4 regions of the Aliivibrio sp. 1S128 genome follow, and region 1 is predicted to be linked to each of the others. Evidence: predicted binding sites of a transcription regulator. Region 1 holds the regulator's gene; each other region holds the start of a gene.

Region 1 (5,873 bases):
AAAACAGAACTTAAAGAAATATCACTATCGGCAATCGGGGTTCCGTCAGATGTAATTAATGTTATATGATCTTCTTTGGCAATCACTAGTTTCGTTTTTATGTAAACATCTAATGATTTTAAATCGGTAAAAGAAATATTATCGTCGTTAATGTCTTTAATAAGACGAGTTATTTCTTCAGATAAGCTGCCTTCTACCTTATGTTCAAGCCAGTTTGACAGTGTTGAATTGAATACAAATAAACCAAGCGTTATCGTTAATATCGTTGATATTATAGGTAAATAAAGCCATTTTTTGCTAATGGTATTTTTTTTCATCCATGCACCTTGTAAAACGTGAACTGTTTAACAGTTTTTTATTCCATATATTGGGGGTGAGATTAACTGATAGTGATATAAACTAACAGCGATTATTGTCGTGAAGATGTAAAACGTGGAGGATTATCGCTTTTTAACTAAATGAATGATAATAACGATTGGATGAGATGTGAAAGGTAGGATATCAAAGAAAATAACGCCTTAATCTATATTTTTTAGATAGCAAATAAGATTAAGGCGTATATATTTATTATAATAGTTTTCTTAATTCACTTCGTGTTTCAGCTGAAACAACAGACCAATGCGTACCTTTAATCGCTCCTTCAAGAGACCAAAGTAATTCATCACTTACACTACTTGAGTGTGTCTGTTGAATCGCTTTATAGGCATTTACAGAGCCGGTGTCACGTAATTCATCCACGGTATTAATTCCTGCTTTTTTAAGCATTCTTTCCGTAGCTAATCTGAGATTTGGTAAATCTTTAATACGTGATGGGCCTGCGGCCTGTTGTTTTTCTTTATCATTTTTAGCGACATCTAAAGCAGTAATCGCTTGAATTAAGATAGAGTCAGGATCTTCCCAACAATGAGTTGAAATTGCAAAATACTTAGTGACAACAGGAAAACCACGTTTTTTATAAACATAAGGTTCAAACCCTTGCTCTTTAAATAAGTTGATAGTTTCACTACTCGCTCTCAAATGCAGCTTGTCTTGAACAACAAGAGCAAACATGGTGCTATCAATAAAAATGCCAAAACCACCAAACATTGAGCGTGAAGTGATAGTGCCTAAAGATGACAGTAATCGAAGTGATTCTTTTAGTACTGGTTTATCCATTGCAATAATTCTCGGTTAGTAAGTCTACGTCACTAAACAACTGAGCCCGAGGAAATAGTAGCAAGTTCAAAATAAGGCATTGTTATTTTAAAGTAAAAATTAACAATACCAGAGAGATTACTTACCATCGGCAACCCCGCTACCTTATATTTTTCAATACGTAGGCCGGAGGCTTTGCGTCCTGCACTTTCGCACAGTTTGCCCTGTTCGTGACTTCGTTGATGATATAGCAATCAATAAAGGTAGTTATTGCGGAATTAAGTATAGTGTGATCTTGCTTCAAAAAATTTATTTTTATTTTTGTTAAGTTGGTTCAAGTTTTAGATATTATTTGAACCAACCCTCATTTATGGCAAAGAAAATAACCGCTATTTAGTACGATCTAAGACACTGCTTCGAGATACCACCTCGGGTTGCATTTCAAAAACACGACGTTCGTGGTGCTTATCTTTAATGCGTTCCAATAAGATTTCGACAGCGGTTTTACCTACTCGGCGTTTAGGCTGATGGATCGTCGTTAGCGGTGGTGAAAAGTAAGCTGAAAGTTCTATATTATCGTAGCCAATAATAGAAATATCTTCAGGAACTCGTAAACCAGATTGCTTAATTCGACTGATTGCAGCCAGAGCCATAATATCGTTAAAACAAAATAAAGCCGTAGGACGTACTTCCATAGCTAATAATTTATCAACGGCTTTTGATGCAGAAGCACATTCAAAATCACCTTCTAAGATCCATTCTGATTTAAATGGTAAGTTAGCTTCTTCATGAGCACGTTGAAAACCATGAACACGTTCTTTACACGTAGTTTTGTCCGCTTGGCCTGTAATACAAGCAATTTGAGTATGACCATTTTCAATCAAATGTTTTGTTGCTAAATAGCCACCTTTTTCAGAGTTATCAATGATCTTATCTGTGCGAGGGCTGTCTGGGCCCCAATCCATAATAACCATTGGTAATTCTGTATTTTTTTCAAGTAACGCTAATAACTGCTCATTAAGGTCTGAACACATAACCAATAAGCCATCTACTCGTTTTTCAGAAAGCATACGAAGGTAATGTTTTTGTTTATCTAAATCGCCTTCAGTGTTACACATAAATAGTGTGTAACCTTGTTTGTAGCAGTAATTTTCAACCCCGTGCATTACTTCAGCAAAAAATGGGTTAAATGATTGAGTTACTAGCATGCCAATAGTACGTGTCGTATTGCACTTTAAACTACGAGCAACCGCACTAGGGGCATAGTTTAACTCTTCAACTGCTTCCCATACGCGCTTTTGAGTTGCTTCTGCAACAAAGCGAGTTTTGTTAATCACATGAGAAACAGTGGTGGTAGAAACCGCAGCAATTCTTGCAACGTCTTTAATAGTAGCCATATAAAAGCCTTAAATAGGTAAATAAGGGGCTATTTATGTTCCAACAAAATAGAGAGTTTTGTCTTGGTATGATGGAAGATAAATAGGCCCTGGTTATAAATGAAAAAAACCGCTAAAAATGCGGTTTTCATTTAATGTTCGATTTTATCGTTTGCGCTCACATTTTATAGATAAAGCATAGTGCAAACAATTATTGATTTAGTAAATTTTGTTAGCGATTTGATTTATATCACATGACTGTAACGATATTGTATCAACATACGAAGTCATTAATTACTCACCTGTAAGAAAAGTAACGTCAAGTTGTAGAAAGGTTACAAGAAACGAGGTTACTGCAGCATAAAAACCGAAGTCATCTCTTTCTTTACAAATATGGTTGAATTTAGGTGTCCAAGACAAAAGTTGAGCATTGATGAATGACAATTGGGCATTCATATATTCTTCAAATTCTTCTTCAGATGTTTTTTGATTTGTCATTAGAATTAAATTTCCAAGAAAATCTAATTCAATAGCGATATGATCTGCAGGTTCGTTGAACTCAGACTTTTGAGCTATATTGTATTTAGCTAATAATTCACGCATATCTTGAGCAGGTTTTGCATTAAGAAGACCTGATTTATCTAAATATATAGAAGCATAAGGAAGGGCACTGTTTTTATCTGAACCTAAAAAAGCGGTACAGAAATCAGCAGATAGCTCTAACTGTGCATCGTCACGAGTTTGAAGTTGATTTAACTTTTCAATTAACGCGTTGATTGTATCTGTTAATTCAGGTGTTTTTCCTAAATCAGATAAAAAGGTACGTACCTCAAAGCTATTGTATTGCTCTAGTTGCTCAGTTGTTAATTCACTTGCTAATAAGCTAGATAGCCACCAGTAAATTTCAGCACGTTGTTTGTTAAATTCAGTTAATTCGTTCATGTATTTTTGCTCCAAGAAATTTATTTAAGAATTGTACTGGATAAGTATGAAAAGGAATAGCACCTATCATTAACAGGCTGTATAAGGATATGTGTAAAAATTAAATAAACCGTTTTTGTTAATAATTGTTTTGAATCAATTAAACAATAGAAATATCAATTGAGAGTTGGCATTATTACAAAATATGAATAGAATAAGATAAGAACTATCTAAATAACCATTAAAGAGAATATTATGAGCTATCACATTTTAGTTGTTGAAGACGAAGTGGTAACTCGCTCTAAACTTGTAGGCTACTTTGAAGCCGAGGGATATCAAGTGAGCGAGGCTGAAACAGGGGCAGAGATGCGAACTGTTTTGGCTGAACAAAAAGTTGATTTAATTATGCTTGATATAAACCTACCAGGAGAGGATGGTTTATTATTGGCTCGCGAACTGCGCAGTCAATCTAACATTGGTATTATTCTCGTTACAGGACGAACAGATAGTATTGACCGAATCGTTGGTCTAGAAATGGGTGCAGATGACTATGTCACTAAGCCTGTAGAATTACGCGAATTATTAGTTCGAGTTAAGAATTTATTTTGGCGTATGTCTTTGGTTCATGAACCAATAGAATTAGATGAATCAAATCTAGTTCGCTTTGGGGAATGGACATTTGATATTCAACGTCGTGCGTTATCAAATAATGGCGAACCCGTTAAGTTAACTAAAGCTGAGTATGAGTTACTAGTTGCCTTATCGTCATACCCTAATACGGTTCTATCACGCGAACGAATTTTGAATATGATAAGCCATCGAGTCGATGCTCCAAATGATCGAACCATTGACGTACTTATTCGAAGAATGCGTGCAAAAATGGAAATGGACCCAAAAAACCCACAAATATTTGTTACCGTTCATGGTGAAGGTTATATGTTTGCTGGTGATTGATATTTATTAGTATCAATATTTAATCTTTAAAAAAGCCACTCATATATTGAGTGGCTTTTTTTATGCCAGTGCAGTTGTCAATTTTAATTGTGATTCATTAGTAAGAAATTCTGCTTTTAATTGATTTTTATAATAAAATATCGATAGGAGCGCACAGCGCTTGTCTATTCAAATAAAATTATTATAGGTTCGGCATGAAACAGTTTTTTAAAATGGCAGTGATTACCTCTGCATTAGTTGGTGTTATCGGTTGTCAAAGTACTGATGAGAGTTCTGCAGTTGTTGCAATTGAAACTAATGCACCAGTAGCATCGGCTACCACGTTCGATGCTCTTCAAAAGCAGTATGCATTAGATAAAGTCACGTTTGATTCTTTAGACAATTTCAAAGTTTATTCTGAATCCACTTACACAGATATGATGGAAGATTGGATTGACGCAAAGGATGTATTTTCAGATATAGAGAAAGAACCGAGTTTAATCAATGAAGAATATTCAATGTTTTCTTCTGGAAGTTATTCAGCTAAATACATGAGTTTAGTCGCGGATGCCGATATGGCGTTAAGTAAACTTAAAAATTATAAAGAAACAGCGGATGTTGTTTTATCAGATGCTATTGCACAAATGGCATATCTTAATTCAATCGATGTAAAAACGTATTATCCGCAAGATTTTTTAAGTTTAAATAAGCAATACAGAGAGTTATTTATTACGGTAATTGAAGAGGGGATTGCTGAGGCTCAGACTAGCCAAGCCTCTTTTTTAACACAAGCAAAAGTGATTGAAATTGAAACAACGTTAAAAATACACGTAGTGCCATTGGAAAAAGAGTTTGTAGGATTAACGAATAAAGGTTTTAGAACGATAGCGCCAATAAGCTATGGTCAAACGAAAGCTGAACTAGATAAAACAAAGAAAGCAGTACAAGCGAATAACCGTGACAAAGCTTTAATTGTTGATGTAGTTGCTAAAACTCGCTTCCAGCTTGATCATCTTAAAAATATGGCAGCAGAAGTTAAATTACTTAAAGCGGTTAAGAACGGTGAGTTTGAACAATCTGTTCTAGAAGTAGAAAATAAGTTGTTATCTATTTCTCAAGCCATTAACGGTGATGATTATCGTGATGAGCCGTTAAGAGCGCAAACATCTTCAATTTTGAATGCAGTACAGCAGATGCATGATATTAACAATACAACCGACTTAGAAGCGAAGATTAAAGGGCTTAATGCTCAAATAAAAACATTAGAAGTCACGGTTGAAAACCAAACAGAAGATCGTGTTAATTCTCAAAAGCAAGTACTTCTATTAACACAGCAACTTGAGAGAAATGATAATTTAATTAATAATTTGAATGGTGTCATTGCTTCTTACAAAGAAAAGGAAGCGGTAGTTGCTGAGGAAGTGAACACTGCAACTCAAGATGCGCCAGTTGCTGAAGCGCTAACGGCTACTGAGGTAGTTCCAGTTGAGGTGGAAGATCCTTCTGTCG
Region 2 (5,873 bases), on a different contig from region 1:
TAATCCTGATAAAGCGATCCGTGGCGGCGTTCCAGTATGTTGGCCTTGGTTTGGCCGTATTGAAAATCCAGCTCATGGTTTTGCTCGTAATAGTGCTTGGGCATTAATCGAACATCGTGAGAATGAACACGGTGTTATTGTGGTTCTTGGTTTAAAAGCATCAGAAGAAACTAAAGCTATTTGGCCTTTTGAGTTTGAAGCACGCTTAACTATCGAAATTAGCGATGAATTACTTATTACTCTAGATGCAAAAAATACAGATGATAAAGCATGGAATTGTTCTGGTGCACTTCATACTTATTTAAATGTTGCTGATATTAACACGACAACAATTACCGGTATGGGATCAAGCTATATTGATGGCTTACTGGAAGGAAAAGTATGTTCGGGCGGTGATATATTATCGATTGATGCGGCTGTTGACCGTGTTTACACTCAGCCAGAAAACACAGTCCTAGTCTCTGATACACAACGTACATTGTCTGTTACTAATTCAGGGCACAATGCAGCGGTTATCTGGAATCCATGGATTGAAGGCGCTGAATCTATGGGTGACATGAACAATGATGGTTATCAAACTATGGTGTGTGTGGAATCAACCTATCATGCAACAAGTCTTGAAACCGCTAAAGTTATCCCGCCTAATGAGTCGTTTATATTAACAACTAAAATTAAAGCTTAAGATAATATACTTAGACGCCAGAAACAAAAACGGAAGCACTTGGCTTCCGTTTTTTATATCATCTATTTTAATAATAAGTCGATGCTGAAATTATCTTTCCCAGTACGACTCTTCTAACGAATCTTCACGCTCTGGTAAACCACGAGATAAACGTGGTGAATGCTGAGCTAATACTTCAAAACTTACGCGGTTTGAGTACTTACATACCTGAGAGAACGAAGAGTATGTTAGGTATGAGTGCTGATGCTTACTTGAGTTAGGTACATTATTACGGTGATAATGGTTTGCTGCCATATCGTGTAATAAAGCCGACAATGCCCCATCACCTGCCCCATTGGTATTCTTGATTTTTTCTGGGCCACCCATGTATGGTGAAATATGAGAATACACCTTCATTGGATTTTCACAGCTTTCTTTAATCGCAGGACGACTAAATTCATATTGGTTGAATTCCGCAATCGTACCAGGAAGCAATGGCAAAGAAGTTTCACGCTTTGCTTCGTCTTCAGTATAACCCGCCATATACAGCCCTACAGGGCCTGCTGTGCACAATACAAGATCAACCCATTCAAGAGCCTTATCTGCTGCTTCTAGAGGATCTGAAGCGCCAGTAAGCGCCTCTCCTTCCTCTTCATTCATAGCAACCACTGATACATGATTTTTTAGAAAGTCACGCCAGTATTGTGGGTCATCTTGAACAACAAACTTAGTGCCCATAGTCAATACTACTGGTACGTCATGCTTTTTCGCGTACTCAATAGCTTGCATCGTAGCAGCTGGCATTGGGTCGCCATCTTTACAACGAACTAAATAAGCAGTCAGTACTAATGCAGACGCATTTTTAAAGATTTTCTCTGGAATGCTTTCTGCACGAAGTTGGTTCATGTCACCTTCGCTGATCGCAAACGTACGCTCACCGTCTTGGCTAATAAGCGCAAAGCAACGACCAATTGCACCAGGAACGGGTTGAAGATAGTTCAGATCCATTCGGCTAGACGTATTACATAGGTAACGGTATGAATAGCTACCAATATGAATGTCTTCACTCATCACACCTAACAGTGTCGATTTATCATCCGCTAATACTGAATAGTTGTGAAGTGTGTTACCAATTGTACCACCAGCAAATTCATTGGTGATCATGTTGTTATCTTTAAGCTCGTTATAAAGCATTTCCGCTTTATCATTATCGATAACCAGTGAGTGTCCTTTACTCAAGCCATACTTTTCAATAAAAGCATCGTCAATTCGAGCTTCAATATCCACTAACGTTTGATCAATACCGATAATGTGCGTACGCGACATTTTTTTGGTTTCTTGAGCTTGGCTAACTAATGGATCACGAGCGTGAACTGGGAAATAATGCTTGGATTTACGCTGACCTGGAAATTTCATAAAATAATCATTCAACTGGCTAATGGAAGAAGTGCGAAGTTTAGCCGCTGAATAACTCTGCCGCAACTACTGATATTAGCCTCAACGAAAGGCAAACGTTTGCTCTTTCTATTTGTTGATAGCTCTAGCCTTATAGAGGACATTCGTGATAATTTATGAGCGTATTTTTTAAAGGTAACCACCATGACAACTGAACTAATTAGCTACGATGATGTAATTGAAGTCGCTTACGATATTTTCCTTGAAATGGCTCAAGACAATCTTGAACCTGCAGATGTTGCACTATTCACTCTTCAATTTGATGACCGCGGTGCCGCTGAAGTTGTAGATACTCGTGATGATTGGGCTGAGCACGTTGGCTTTGATGTTGATGGCGAAGTATACGCAGAAGTTCTAATTGGCTTAGTCAATGAAGAGTCTGACGTATTGGATGATGTATTTGCTCGTATGCTAGTAAGTCGTGATCCTGAACACAAGTTCTGCCACATGTTATGGAAGCGTGATTAATCTCACCAAGCTTAGCATTTCATACTAAGGAGCATTTATTTGCTCCTTTTTTATTACTCTTTCTAATTGAATATCTCACTTAGCACCCCCATTATTTCTTTATGCTCACAAACTGCTGATAGCAGAAAATAATAAAGGAATACCATGTCTCAATTTCAATCTCGATGCCCATCGTGTAATGGACTCAATCGCCTTCCTATTGAACGTATTAATGACACAGCTACATGTGGTCGTTGTAAAGAACAACTATTAGATGGAAAACCATTAGAGGGTACGTCTGATAATCTCGCCGCTTTAATGAACAGTGATAAACCTGTTGTTATTGATTTTTGGGCCCCGTGGTGTAATCCATGTGTTGGATTCTCTCCGGTATTTGAAGACGTTGCAGCTGAACGCAATGGCCAAGTTCGTTGTGTAAAAGTAAATACGGAAGCTCAACAACAAATTGCTGCACAATATCAGATCCGCTCTATCCCTACGATTATGGTCTTTAAGAACGGCCAACGTGTAGATATGATTAATGGTGCATTACCAAAAGGTCAATTTGATCAGTGGCTAAATCAAGCACTGCTTAAATAGCCAATATAAAACTTAAACAGCAGACAAACAAAAGCCGCTTTATGACTTAGCATAAAGCGGCTTTTTAGTGTTTATCTAGTCTATGTTATAGAACAGATTAACCGATGAATTCTACACCGTTCATGTACTTACGTAGTACTTCAGGGATAGCAATCTTACCATCAGCTTGTTGGAAGTTCTCTAGGATAGCAACCATTGTACGACCTACAGCAAGACCTGAACCGTTCAGTGTGTGAACCAATTCTGGTTTCTTCTCGCCTTGACGACGGAAACGCGCTTGCATACGACGAGCTTGGAAATCCCACATGTTTGAACAAGAAGAAATTTCACGGTACGTTTCTTGTGCTGGAACCCACACTTCTAAATCGTAAGTTTTACGAGAACCGAAGCCCATATCACCAGTACAAAGTACCACTTTACGGTATGGAAGTTCTAGTAGTTGAAGTACTTTCTCAGCATGACCTGTTAGTTCTTCAAGTGCTGCCATTGAATCTTCTGGTTTCGTAATTTGAACTAATTCAACTTTGTCGAATTGGTGCATACGAATAAGACCACGAGTATCACGACCGTAAGAACCCGCTTCAGAACGGAAACATGGTGTGTGAGCTGTCATTTTCAGAGGTAGATCAGCTTCTTCAGTAATGGTATCACGCACCATGTTTGTTACTGGAACTTCAGCTGTTGGGATAAGTGATAGCATCTTAAGAGGAACATCACTTACTTGCTCTGTTAATGGGCTTGTGTGGAATAGATCTTCACCAAATTTTGGTAATTGACCTGTGCCATATAAGCTATCGTGGTTTACTAAGTACGGTACATACATTTCCATGTAACCGTGCTCTTCAGTATGAAGATCAAGCATGAATTGTGATAAAGCACGGTGAAGACGAGCAAATTGACCTTTCATTACGATAAAGCGAGAGCCTGAGATTTTAACTGCGCTTGCAAAATCAAGACCATCAGCCATTTCACCCAGCTCAACGTGATCTTTCACTTCAAAGTCATACGCTAGAGGATTACCCCAACGCAATACTTCAACGTTTTCTTCTTCATCTTTACCGTAAGGTACAGAATCATCTGGAAGGTTTGGTACAGACAAAGCGATAGTTTCGATTTGTTGTTGAAGATCAGTAAGAGCTGCTTTTGCTTCATCTAGATCAGAACCAAGTGTTGCAACGTCAGCCATAATGCGATCGGCTTCCTCGTGATCGCCCTTCGCTTTTGCTTGACCAATGGACTTCGAACGGGAATTACGCTGCGCTTGAAGCTCTTCAGTTTTTACCTGAAGGGACTTACGTTGTTCTTCAAGATTGCGAAGTGTCTCTACGTCTAGCTTAAAGCCACGACGTGCCAGTTTCTCTGCTGTTTCATCCAGCTCTGTACGAAGTAATTTTGAATCAAGCATTTGTAATCCTATGCCTTATGGTCATTGTGCGTTCAAAGTAAACGAACTCACTTAATAATAAAATTTTGTGCAGTTTTTAATTCTAAACTGCGATTTGAATAAGATACCGAAAATGCCCTTTTATTGGTAGCGTTTTAAGGTACTGTTTTGATCTAATTTGGCTAAATACTCTAGCTTTTCGCTAATTTTGGTTTCTAGACCACGTTTTGTTGGAAAGTAGTACTTACGATCCTGCATTTCAGGCGGAAAATAATTCTCTCCTGATGCATACGCGTTAGGTTCGTCATGCGCGTAACGATAGTCAGCGCCATAGCCCATATCTTTCATTAATGACGTTGGTGCATTGCGCAGGTGATTCGGCACATCGTAATCTGGCGAGTTAATCGCATCCATTTGTGCTTGTTTCCATGCCGTATACACTGCATTACTTTTCGGGGCACAGGCTAAATAGACGACCGCTTGAGCTATTGCCCTTTCGCCTTCGGCAGGACCAATTCGAGTAAAACAATCCCATGCATTCAAAGCGACTTCCATTGCTCGCGGGTCAGCATTACCAATATCTTCGGAGGCTATCGCTAGTAAACGACGAACGACATACAGTGGATCGCCACCAGCCGCGATTATACGAGCAGTCCAATACAGTGCTGCATCTGGATTTGAACCACGAATTGATTTATGAACGGCAGAGATTAAGTCATACCACATGTCCCCTTTATTATCGAAACGCGCTAGCTTTTCACCCGCAACTTCCGCTAATAAAGGTAAACCCACCACTTTTTTACCTTCGTGATTTTCTTCTGCCATATCATGCAAAAGCTCAAGGTAATTGAGTGACATACGAGCATCACCTGACACTAAGCCTGCCAGTTGTGACTTCACATCATCAGGAAGTACAAAATTATCATCATTTAAGCCACGATCTTTATCTAAAAGCGCTTGGTCTATTATCTGAACGATATCTTGTTTTTCTAATGATTTTAATTTGTATACTCGCGCTCGCGATAGCAATGCGTTATTGAGCTCAAAAGAAGGATTTTCCGTCGTTGCGCCAATAAAAGTAATCGTGCCATCTTCAATATGCGGTAAAAAAGCATCTTGTTGGCTTTTATTAAAGCGATGGACCTCATCCACAAACAGGATAGTTCTGCGGCCTGTGGTTTGATTCTCTTTCGCTTTTTCGATTGCAGCACGGATGTCTTTTACGCCAGAAGTGACCGCCGATACTCGTTCCACTTCTGCGTTGGTGTAATTAGCAGCCACTTCCGCTAATGTTGTTTTACCGGTACCTGGAGGCCCCCATAAAAT
Region 3 (5,873 bases), on a different contig from region 1:
CGTATTAATCAGTTCGGTGCTGTCACCGAAGATATGCAATGGATCCATACCGATCCAGAAAGAGCATCAGCAGAATCCCCATTTAAAACCCCTATTGCTCATGGCTTTTTAACGCTTTCAATGCTATCTAAATTAACAGATAACGTAGGTAGTGATAATTTATTATTTCCTACTGCGAAAATGACAGTGAATTACGGCTTAAACAAAGTACGTTTTCCATATCCTGTAAAAGCAGGTAAACGAATCCGTGCTAGAAGCACACTCATGTCAGTAACACCGATCAAACGTGGTTTAGAAATTGAAACTGAAGTAAAAGTTGAAATTGAAAAATGTCGCCGACCAGGCTGTGTTGCGGTTTCAGTGATTCGTTTATACTTTTAATTACTTAAAACCACTGATTTAAAATACAAAAAAGCCGCATTAATCTTTATATTATGAAGATTAACGCGGCTTTTTTATATCGAGTAAGCTGTAGCTCACTCTATTGCTTAGGCGACTCGTTTTTTATTGTGGTTAGCACCACGTAACATAGCTTGAACTAATTCCGTTGCTTCAAACTTAGTGAGAGCTTCATGAGCACCAACTTGTTTCGCTTGTTCAACACATATTTCACTAGAAAGAGAAGTATGAAGGATAACGTAAGCGTCTTTTAATTTTGCATCATTTTGAATTTCAAAGGCCAATTCATAGCCATCTAATCCTGGCATCTCAATGTCACTAACTACGATATCAAATGGGTTATTTTCTTCTGCAGCTCGTTTTAGCATTTCATAAGCATCAAGGCCATTTGTAGCGACATGATAAATAATATTAATACTGTCTAAAGCGGTTGATAGTTGCTTACGTGCTACAAAGGAATCATCAACCAATAGAATATTAAGTGCTTTGAGTTTTTCTCTTTCTACATCGGCTAATATTGGGTAAAGGTTCGATGTATCTTCGGGGTAGATTTTAGATAATAGAAGTTCAACATCTAACAGTTGAACTATTTTATCGTCAACTCGAGTGATCCCCGTGACAAAAACATTGGAACCTGCGGTTTCAGGCGAAGCTTCAATTGTCTTCCAGTCACATTCAATAATTTTATCTATTGCTCTAACTGCAAACCCTACAACCGTTCGCATACAGTCTGTGATAATGATATAGCAGTCTTTTAATTCTTCTTTGTGAAGCGGTCTAAAGCCCACAGCAGCAGACATATCAATAATTGGAATCGCCATATTTCGATTTGTTGCTGTTCCTAATACATGATGATGAGAATAAGGGATAGACGTTAATACTTGGAAGGGAACGATCTCGCGAACTTTTAATGTACCAATAGCAAAACGTTGAGTTAACGTAAGTTTGAATAGCAACATACCTTGTGATTGGTTCGCCTTACTTTTCATCTATGCCAGCCTTTAATTGGTTAAATTGAGTTTCTTTTTATAAAGACTATTGTAGTTTTTTTGAGACTGCATTGAAAGGTGAGGGTATCATTTGTATAAGGATAAACGGTATAATTACGTGATATTTATAATGACATTATCTTGAGGCATTCATGGCTAATACAGCATCAGCACTACATATTCTTGTAAAACATAAAGAACAAGCTGAAGACATCATCAAACAGCTAAACAAAGGCGCAAAATTTCATGTGCTAGCGAAGAAATACTCTAGCTGTCCTTCTGGTAAAAAAGGGGGCGATTTGGGTGAGTTTAAAAAAGGCCAAATGGTACCGCAGTTTGATAAAGTGTGCTTTAGTGGTGAAACGTTAGTTCCTCATTTAGTGAAAACCAAATTTGGTTGGCATGTAATTAAAGTGCTTTACCGTACTTAAATTGACTGACTAAGCGTAGAATCAATAAATACAAAAAATCCGACGCATGACGTCGGATTTTTATAGGTAATAAAAACGATATTAGAGAGATTAACGCTCCCAATAGGCTTCTTCTAAACAATCTTCACGCTCTGGCATTGCTTTAGAAAGACGTGGAGAGTGCTGAGTTAACACTTCATAGCTTGCACGATTTGAGTATTTACAAATTTGAGAGAAAGAGGAATAAGTTAAATATTCTTTATCATGCTTGCTTGAGTTAGGCACATTTTCTTTATGATAGAAGTTTGCAGCCATGTCGTGCAGTAATGCTGACAATGCGGCATCCCCAGCACCGTTGGTATTTTTAATCTCCATTGGACCCCCCATGTAAGGAGCAATGTGAGAAGAGACTTTAATTGGCTTAGTACATTGTGCTTTCATCATTGGGCGACTGTATTCAAAACGATTGAATTCAGGAATGTTACCAGGAAGAAGTGGCTTATCAGTTTCACGTTTCATGCTTTCTTCAGTGAAGCCTGCCATGTAAAGACCGACAGGTCCTGCAGTACAAAGCACTAAATCAACCCATTCCAAGGCTTTATCCGCCGCGAGTAGGGGATCTTTCTCACCGGTTAACGCTTCTGCTTCTTCTTCGTTCATTGCAACAACAGTGACATTTTCCTTCAAGAATGTTTGCCACCATTCCGCTTTACCTTCAATGACGTATTTAGTGCCTAAAGTAAGAACAACAGGAACATTATGAGATTTTGCACAATCAATCGCTTTTTGAACGGCATCCATCATAGGATCGCCTTCTTTACCTCGAACAAGGTAAGACGAAATCACTAATGCAGAGGCTTTATCAAAGATATGTTCAGGTACGTGTGCAGGGCACAGTTGGTTCATGTCACCTTCATTGATTGCAAACGTACGTTCGCCATCTTTAGTGATCAGCGTATAACAGCGGCCAATAGGGCCTTGAACCGGTTGTAAATGGTCTAAGTCCATACGGCTTGTGGTGTTACATAGGTAACGATAAGCGTAAGAACCGATTTTGATGTTTTCACTCATGACACCCAATAAAATAGATTTACTGTCGGCAAGTACTGAGTAGTTATGAAGGGTGTTACCAATGGTATCGCCAGGGTATTCATGGCTTATTAAGTTTCTTTCAAAGAGTTCTTTATACAATGCTTCGGCTTTCGCTTCTTCAAGAACTAATGAATGGCCTTTACTTAATTGATGACGTTCTAAAAAATCATCATCGACTTTCGCTTCGATATCAACAATAGTTTGACCAACACCAATAAGATGAGTTCTCTCAAGTTTTGGTGTTTGGTTAATTTGATTCACTAGTGGATCGCGAGTGTGAACAGGAAAATAGTGTTTAGACTTACGTTGGCCAGGAAACTTCATGAATTAAATGTCATTAATAAGTGAATTTTCCGAGATTATATCACAACTTTTTTCATTAACATTCATGAATATAGTAAAAAATTGAGAACTAGGTCACTTTAGTTTTGCAGGACTCAATAGCAAACGTTTACTTTTATGGTTTAAGAGATGGTACTGGCGTTTTTGTGGATGGTATAAAATGCCATTTAATTATGATTTGTAGAGTTATATATCGTGTGATTTGTTTTGTTAGTCTTTTCTGCGAAATGTTGTTATTTATTTGCAGATATATCAATGGTATCACAAAAAAAAACGAATTATCAGACTTGCGAAATAAGTTTCCGGCCCTATAATATTGAAAACCGGAGCGCCTGCCAGCGCCCCGGTTTTTTTGTGCCTGCCATCTTGGTTTGTTAACTGCCTTCTGCCAAAGGCAACAAGAGATAGTAGAGCCATTATCGATAATACGAGGAATTTATCATGCGTATCGAACAAGAATTAAAGTTAGGCTTCAAAGATGTACTGTTTCGTCCTAAGCGTTCAACACTAAAAAGTCGCTCTCAAGTCGAATTAACCCGCGAGTTTACATTTAAGCACAGCGGTCGTCAATGGTCTGGTACACCTGTAATTGCAGCTAACATGGATTCTGTAGGTAGTTTCGCTATGGCGAAGGCACTTTCTGAGCATGGTGTGATGACTGCGATTCATAAGCATTACACGGTTGAAGATTGGGCTGGTTTTGTAAAAGAAAACGACGCTTCTGTTCTTAACAACTCAATGGTTTCTACGGGTACTTCTGAAGCTGATTTCCAAAAAACAAAAGATATCATGGCATTGACTGATGACTTGATCTTCATTTGTGTTGATATCGCAAATGGTTACTCAGAGCATTTAGTTCAATACGTAGAAAAAGTACGAGCACAATTTCCTGATAAAGTAATCTCTGCAGGTAACGTTGTTACGGGTGATATGGTTGAAGAACTTATCCTTGCCGGTGCTGATATCGTTAAAGTGGGCATTGGCCCAGGTTCAGTATGTACTACACGTGTTAAAACAGGTGTGGGTTACCCACAACTTTCTGCAATCATTGAATGTGCTGACGCCGCGCATGGCCTTGGCGGTCGTATTATCGGTGATGGCGGTTGTTCATGTGCCGGTGACGTATCTAAGGCGTTCGGCGGCGGTGCTGATTTCGTAATGCTTGGCGGAATGCTAGCTGGTCACGAAGAGTCAGGTGGCGAAGTGATTGAGCAAGATGGTAAGCAGTTCATGAAATTCTACGGAATGTCTTCACAAAGCGCGATGGACAAGCACTCAGGTGGTGTTGCTAAGTACCGTGCAGCTGAAGGAAAAACCGTACTATTACCATACCGTGGTTCAGTTCATACAACGATTTCTGACATCCTTGGCGGTGTACGTTCAACTTGTACATACGTAGGCGCGGCAAAGCTTCGTGAGCTAACTAAGCGCACAACTTTCATCCGCGTACAAGAGCAAGAGAACAACGTTTACGGTAAAGAGTGATTAGTTGATTTAACTTAAATTATAATAATTTAGGGCTGTGTTTTTTCAGCCCTTTTTATTTGGTTTATGACGTTAGGATATTAGTTATTGTAATACCTTTCACCATCAATAACCCAACTTGCAATGACATTCATATCTTTAATTTCAATTTTAATTTCTGACATATTTCTAGCGCCTTTACCTGTTAATTCAGAGTAAAGTGCCTCAGCTTCCTTTTCTGCAGTCGCTTGACCTGTTGAACCTAGCTCTTCAGGTACACAATATACAAATTGTGGTTTCATAATATCCTTCTCCTTTTGATAATCAGACTATAAAACCCTACCATAGAATTTTAGTAGAAAACAAATTAACGTCACAGAAAAAATACTAATATCACCATTTTGGCAAAAATAGTACTCTGTTATTTAATAATAAAGTGAATTTATTTTTTGTGTGTATAGTCGAGATAAACGCATTCGTTTAATGAATAGAGATAGGAGAGAGTTCGCATGAAGCATGAAATTATTAAGGATCTAGAAAGTCGTTATACAACGAAAAAATACGATTCAAGTAAAAAAGTATCCCAACAAGATCTAATGGTATTGTTAGAGGCATTGCGTTTATCTGCATCATCAATTAATTCACAACCGTGGAAGTTTATAGTTATTGAATCGAATGAGGCGAAGCAACGCATGCATGATTCATTTGCTAATATGCATCAATTTAATCAGCACCATGTTAAAGCGTGCTCTCATGTTATTTTATTTGCTAACAAATTAACTTACTCACGTAATGATTACGAATTGGTATTGAATAAAGCGGTACTAGATACTCGAATTACGGAAGAGCAGAAAGAAGCAGCCTTTGGATCGTTTAAGTTTGTTGAATTGAATTGTGATGAAAATGGTGAGCATAAAGCCTGGACTAAGCCTCAAGCTTATTTAGCTTTAGGTAATGCATTACATACTTTGGCACGCTTAAAAATTGATTCAACGACAATGGAAGGTGTTGATTCTACTTTACTTAATGAGATATTTTCTGATGAGTTAGAAGGGTATGAATGCCATGTTGCTTTAGCTATTGGTTATCATCATGAAAGTGAAGATTTTAATGCAGCATTACCCAAATCGCGTAAAGCGTTTGAAGATGTAATTACTGTTATTTAACCTCAATACTA
Region 4 (5,873 bases), on a different contig from region 1:
ATTCATTTCGAATAGCATCGTAGTTTTCAGCTTCCGGATTAAAGTGACTATCACCATCGAGTTCAATGACTAATTTATATTCAGCATTATAAAAATCACAAACATACCGACCAATACCATATTGGCGTCGAAATTTCACATTGAGTTGATTTCGTCGAAGTTTATTCCACAATATACGTTCTGCAGTTGGTACATCAGATCTCAGCTTTTGCCTGAGTGTTTTGTGTTTTGATTTATTATAAATAAGCGTCATTAGAATTCAGGTTTACTTAGTAAATGCTATAAACCATAGAAGTTCTAAATGGTAAAAGATAATGAAGAGTAAAGAGTTTCGATAGAGTTCAAAATTAACGTTTTTGCTTTTATAGTCTCCAATAATCATCCTCAACTCCGCTCTAAAAACAAAAAAAGACCACAGGCTAATTAAATCCTGTGGTCTTTTTATTCTCAAGGACGAAGTCCGTCTAAAGCGAAGCGCTCTTAAGCAACTTGCTTGCGTCTTCGTTCTTTAATTAAGCTTTTGCTTCAGCTGCTGCTTTAGCGATAGCTGCAAAGCTTTTCGCATCAAGAGCTGCGCCGCCAACTAGAGCACCATCGATGTCTGGTTGTGCGAAGTATGCTGCTGCGTTTTCAGGTTTAACAGAACCGCCGTATTGGATAACAACGTTCTTAGCAACTTCTTCTGATTTCTCAGCAATGTGAGCACGGATTTGAGCGTGGATGCGTTGTGCATCTTCAGCTGTAGCCGCTTTACCAGTACCGATAGCCCAGATTGGTTCGTAAGCGATGATAGCGCCTTCAAGAGCTTCAACGCCTTGAGTGTTGATAACAGCGTCAAGTTGACGAGCACAAACAGCCATCGTTTCGCCAGCTTCGTTTTGTGCATCAGATTCACCGATACAAAGAACAGGAGTTAGGCCATTTTCTTTTAGGAATGCAAATTTCTTAGCAACAAACTCGTCTGATTCGTTGTGGTATTCACGACGCTCAGAGTGACCGATGATGATGTGAGTAGCACCAAATTCTTTAAGCATAGCTGGAGACATGTCGCCAGTGAATGCACCGCTGTTGTTTAGGTCAGAGTTTTGAGCACCTAGGATGATTGCGCTGCCTGCTTCAGTAAGCGTACGCTCAGCAAGGTCAACGAAAAGTGCTGGTGGAGCAACTGCAACGTCTACGCCTGTTACGCCTTCAAGTTCAGCGTTAAGACCGTTTAGTAGATCAACAACCATTTCTTTGCTGCCGTTTAGTTTCCAGTTACCCATAACTACAGGATGACGCATAGGATTCTCTCCAATTCAAATTAATGTAAAAAACTTGCGTAAAAATATAACAGATTTTACGACAGATTTAGTGTCTAAAATCATTTTTATGCATAATTTTAATGCTTTTATTTCGAAGTGCGAAAGATTATTAACTGAATAAGAGGTATTTATGACTATTGTTAAGTGTGATTCATTAGGCACTTTTCTATTGAGGATATTGTAACTTATTCCTTTTACCTTAATGATGGAAAAGTAATCACTTAATCAGCCGTATAAAAGGAGGTAACGATGCCGCATTTAGTCATGGAATATTCAAATTCAGCCGAAGAACGTTTAAATATGCAAGGGTTGCTGGAAGACTTGCACCAGGTGGCGATTGATTCTGAATTGTTCTCAACGAAAGATGTGAAATCCAGAGCAATTAGAGTTCATTCTTGGTTAGTAGGAGATAAGGGAAACAGTGTTGATTTTATTCATCTGACTTTGGAATTATTATCAGGGCGAAGCTCAGAGCAAAAAAGAGAGTTAAGCCGTGCCTTGATGGACGTTTTAGCAGAACAAGCGAGTCACATTGACAGTTTAACTATCAATGTGCGAGATATGGAACAAGAGAGCTTTCAGAAGATAGGGTAGTTCCTGATTTATTTATGTCATATGACTAATGTTTTGTGTGTTTATTGGCGCTCGGAAATTGTATGACCTCTGCTGCTTGGTGTTCATTGATTGGCTTGTTCAATGAGTTGGCAAAACGCACAAATTGCTTTCCTAGTTCATGGCCTAATAATATGTTGATGTGATTAGGGTTGTTTCCTCGTTCAATAATTCGGTCAATATGACTCTGTTGTGCTAGCAATGGGCCTTGATGATCTTTAGGCACACTCTCAATAAATTCCATGCTGAGTTGATGACGCAATGCTTCTAATTGTTCAGGATCTTTTTCTGCTAATACTTTGAGTTCGTCAAATGAAGGTAAAGCGGTGTGATGATATGAGTGTGGCATTGGCTGACTCCTTGTCTTTTATAACAATAGATTCAGCTTAGTTGGCATTTTCAGGTTTTGAGAAAGTGGAATGGGGATATTGAAGGTTTATCTCGTTTGTGAAACATCTATGTGCTAACTAGAACGCTTCGCTCTAGAAACTATAAAATCAAAAGCACTTACGTTTTAATATATTCGATCTCAAGTCAATTATATATGCACTTATAGTCTCTAGTTAGCGCAGCGTATAGTTTTTAGTATAAAAAAACCGCAGATGCTTTTACACCTACGGCTTAAAATTATTAACAACATTCAGCTCTTCCTCGCTCCTCGAGCGAAGCGTCCTCGCCTCTCGTTCCTGCTCTTAAAGAATAATATCTCTAACTTCTTTGTCTTTACGCTCTAGGTAGTGAATAGACTTAATGCGACGAATGGTGCGACAGCGTCCACGGATAAGAAGTGTTTCCGTTGTTGCGATATTGCCTTGGCGAGTAATGCCTTCTAGCAAATCACCTTTAGTGATCCCAGTTGCTGCAAATACAACATCATCGCTACGAGCCATGTCAGTCATTTTTAAGATAACGTTCGCTTCTACGCCCATTTCTTTACAACGTTTCAGCTCATCTTCACCGTAAGCACGGTTTTCTGGCGTATCGCCTTTCACTTCGTGACGAGGAAGAAGACGCGCTTGCATGTCGCCATCTAGTGCGCGGATAGCGGCAGCAGAAATTACCCCTTCAGGAGCTCCGCCGATGCAGTACATTACGTCAACTTCGCTATCAGGCATACATGTTAAGATTGAAGCCGCAACATCACCATCAGGCACTGCGAATACACGAACACCCATTTTTTGCATATTAGCAATCATGTCATCATGGCGTGGTTTAGCCAGAGTCGTTACCACTAATGTATCTAGAGTTTTGCCTAGTGCTTTAGCAACGTTTTCTAAGTTTTCTTCTAGAGAAAGGTTAAGGTCGATTGCGCCTTTTGCGCCAGGACCAACAACCAATTTTTCCATGTACATATCAGGCGCTTTTAGGAAGCTTCCTTTTTCACCAGCAGCAAGAACAGCAAGTGCATTTGATTGACCCATAGCCGTCATGCGCGTGCCTTCAATTGGGTCAACCGCGATATCAACAGCATCACCGCCAGAACCTACGTGCTCACCAATATAAAGCATAGGTGCATCATCGATTTCACCTTCACCAATAACAATCTCACCACTGATGTCAGTTTTGTTCAGCAGTGTACGCATTACTTCTACAGCAGCGCCATCAGCAGCGATCTTATCGCCACGACCAAGCCATTTGTAACCAGCCAGTGCGGCACCTTCAGTAACTCGAGAAAAAGCCATTGCCAAATCGCGTTTCATATTTGCTCCGAATAAATCGATGAATTTAAAAATCGCAAGGATTTTATCACAACAGAAAGGGAAACGTTTGCTTTTTGGATCGGTAATCTTATATTTTCAAATTTATTAGGTTACGTTATAGAAGGTAGCTCATGCTCTAATTCAAATAATGCATTGAAATCTCTAGTTTTGGTATGAAGTTCGTTTTAATCTTAAGAAAGTAAGTCAGATGTTGGTAAAAATTGTTGTTTTTTTGTCCATGTGATGCATTTTAATGAAGAACACTATGGCAGAATTACAATTGCTGAGTAGAATAGAAAATAAGTCAGCAGAGAAAAATACACTCTCTGCATCTCAATGAAGATTACAGTTAAGGTGGCAGGAATGTCTTTAGAAATATTAGAACAACTAGAAGCTAAAGTTCAGATGGCAGTAGATACAATCGCACTGCTACAAATGGAAGTTGAAGAATTAAAAGAAACGAACGCTGAGCTAACTCAAAATCTTGAGCAAGCAAATAACGGTCGTTCTGAAGTTGAGCAAGAAGCTCAAAAAGCACGTGATGAGCAAGCTCAATTTGAAGCTCGCATCCGTGGTTTACTAGGTAAGATGGAAGAAGTAGAGTAATTCTACTTTTGTCGTCATAGCTTCCATTATTTCTGCGTTGTCGATGCTTACTTACTATCGTAAGCTCCGCGTCTCCGCCTTGAACTAATGGAATCTATTTAGCCAAAATTTAGAATTGGTTAACGAATAAATTTGAAACCGTAGGTGTGAAAGCACCTGCGGTTTTTTTTGGATGCTAGAAACTATACGCTTCGCTAACTAGAAACTGTAAGAGCGGGTATAGCTCTTAAATCTCTTCTTCACCCATCTCTTCTAACGGCTCTTGAGAAATGATAATTCCTGTTGAATCAGCATAAAGATAGTCTTCAGGTAAAAAGGTTACGCTACCAAAGTTCACTGCAACATCAATTTCACCAATGTTCTTTTTCGCAGCACCAACAGGGATAGAAGCAAGGGCTTGAATACCAATATTGATTTCCTCTAGGTAATCGACCTCACGAATACAACCATAAATAACCAATCCTTCCCAGCCATTATGAGCGGCTTTAGCTGCTAAGTCTGCATCAATTAATGCGCGGCGTAATGAACCACCGCCGTCAACTAATAGCACTCGGCCTTCGCCTTTTTCATCAAGTAGTCGACTGATCTGCCCATTATCTTCAAAGCATTTTATGGTTGTAATTTGTCCAGAAAATGAGGTTTTAGCACCATAGGAGCTGAACATTGGCTCAACAACATCAACGAGGTCTAAATAGATGTCACAAAGTGCAGAAGTATTGTATTCCATGATGATGTTTACCTTTTTTGTTTATATCAATTTGCCTTGAGTGCTTATTAATATACTGGCTTATTAAGTCATTACTATGATGAATAACAAGTTATACCGAGCTTGCTACACAATTATGTAATCGATTACGGATTAAATGGAGTGAATTAAATTGATAGATATAGACCAATTGAAAATAAAATATTAGTAAATAAAGCACACTGAACCACCGTCCCCATCATTGGCCGAATCGCTTCACCGTTTGGTGCTCGCATAACAGAGAGTACGTGATTAAAAACAAACGGACCAATAGCTAAGAATAACCAACCGGTTAATGAGTGAATTTGAGTGGCACTGAAGATAGCAAGGCTAATAAAACTGACTGCCATAATGATGGCATGATATTTACGCCCCCAAGTCGCACCCATGCGGACAACGAGTGTCATTTTTCCACACGCTTCGTCGTTTTCAATGTCTCGTAAATTATTAATATTTAAAACAGCAACGGCTAATAACCCACAGGCAATAGCGGGTAAAAATAACGCCGAAGATAAATGTCCAGTGTGTAGATAATACGTTCCGGCAACACCAAGTAAGCCAAAGAAGATAAAGACTGAAATATCACCTAAACCACGGTAGCCATAAGGTTTATCTCCCATGGTATAAGCAATAGCTGCACCAATCGCTAATAAACCAAGAATGATAAAACCAATAATATCCATGGTTTGATGAAGTGAAATGAAGACCAGTGTTAAACCACTAATAATGGTCAAAACGATATTAATACCAATGGCTTTTTTCATGGTCTCTTGAGTGACCAATCCTGACTGCATAGCACGTTGTGGCCCAAGACGTTCATCGTTGTCTGTGCCTTTTACCGCATCCCCATAATCATTTGCGAGATTAGATAAAATTTGTAATAGAGTTGCAGTAACAAATGCCATG

What was found. Region 1 encodes PurR, which represses purine synthesis genes. Its sites were predicted from a motif close to TNANGNAAACGTTTNCNTNA; they were not measured.
Region 2: A6E03_RS12070 (inosine/guanosine kinase) is a predicted target of PurR. The motif match lies at 2,165-2,184, and genes of this name have one in related genera.
Region 3: A6E03_RS00765 (inosine/guanosine kinase) is a predicted target of PurR. The motif match lies at 3,330-3,349, and genes of this name have one in related genera.
Region 4: glpX (class II fructose-bisphosphatase) is a predicted target of PurR. The motif match lies at 3,672-3,691, and genes of this name have one in related genera.

What each region holds. Positions count from the first base shown of each region.
Region 1 is NZ_MAJV01000106.1:104,905-110,777, forward strand. Features, by position in the region: gene A6E03_RS14045 (sensor domain-containing diguanylate cyclase) at 1-317, opposite strand, end outside; gene A6E03_RS14050 (TfoX/Sxy family DNA transformation protein) at 568-1,155, opposite strand; cyclic di-GMP riboswitch class I at 1,282-1,368, opposite strand; gene purR (HTH-type transcriptional repressor PurR) at 1,524-2,531, opposite strand; gene torD (molecular chaperone TorD) at 2,805-3,452, opposite strand; gene torR (two-component system response regulator TorR) at 3,687-4,385, shown strand; gene A6E03_RS14070 (hypothetical protein) at 4,580-5,873, shown strand, end outside.
Region 2 is NZ_MAJV01000102.1:44,297-50,169, reverse strand. Features, by position in the region: gene A6E03_RS12075 (D-hexose-6-phosphate mutarotase) at 1-682, shown strand, start outside; gene A6E03_RS12070 (inosine/guanosine kinase) at 773-2,077, opposite strand; gene A6E03_RS12065 (HI1450 family dsDNA-mimic protein) at 2,261-2,584, shown strand; gene trxC (thioredoxin TrxC) at 2,729-3,163, shown strand; gene serS (serine--tRNA ligase) at 3,261-4,568, opposite strand; gene A6E03_RS12050 (replication-associated recombination protein A) at 4,689-5,873, opposite strand, start outside.
Region 3 is NZ_MAJV01000001.1:171,415-177,287, reverse strand. Features, by position in the region: gene A6E03_RS00780 (MaoC family dehydratase) at 1-381, shown strand, start outside; gene A6E03_RS00775 (chemotaxis protein) at 489-1,388, opposite strand; gene A6E03_RS00770 (peptidylprolyl isomerase) at 1,541-1,819, shown strand; gene A6E03_RS00765 (inosine/guanosine kinase) at 1,910-3,214, opposite strand; gene A6E03_RS00760 (GMP reductase) at 3,674-4,717, shown strand; gene A6E03_RS00755 (hypothetical protein) at 4,798-4,998, opposite strand; gene A6E03_RS00750 (NAD(P)H-dependent oxidoreductase) at 5,206-5,862, shown strand.
Region 4 is NZ_MAJV01000002.1:186,462-192,334, forward strand. Features, by position in the region: gene A6E03_RS01690 (endonuclease domain-containing protein) at 1-253, opposite strand, end outside; gene tpiA (triose-phosphate isomerase) at 513-1,283, opposite strand; gene A6E03_RS01700 (5-carboxymethyl-2-hydroxymuconate Delta-isomerase) at 1,554-1,898, shown strand; gene A6E03_RS01705 (DUF3135 domain-containing protein) at 1,924-2,265, opposite strand; gene glpX (class II fructose-bisphosphatase) at 2,609-3,616, opposite strand; gene zapB (cell division protein ZapB) at 3,980-4,222, shown strand; gene rraA (ribonuclease E activity regulator RraA) at 4,449-4,949, opposite strand; gene A6E03_RS01725 (1,4-dihydroxy-2-naphthoate polyprenyltransferase) at 5,096-5,873, opposite strand, start outside.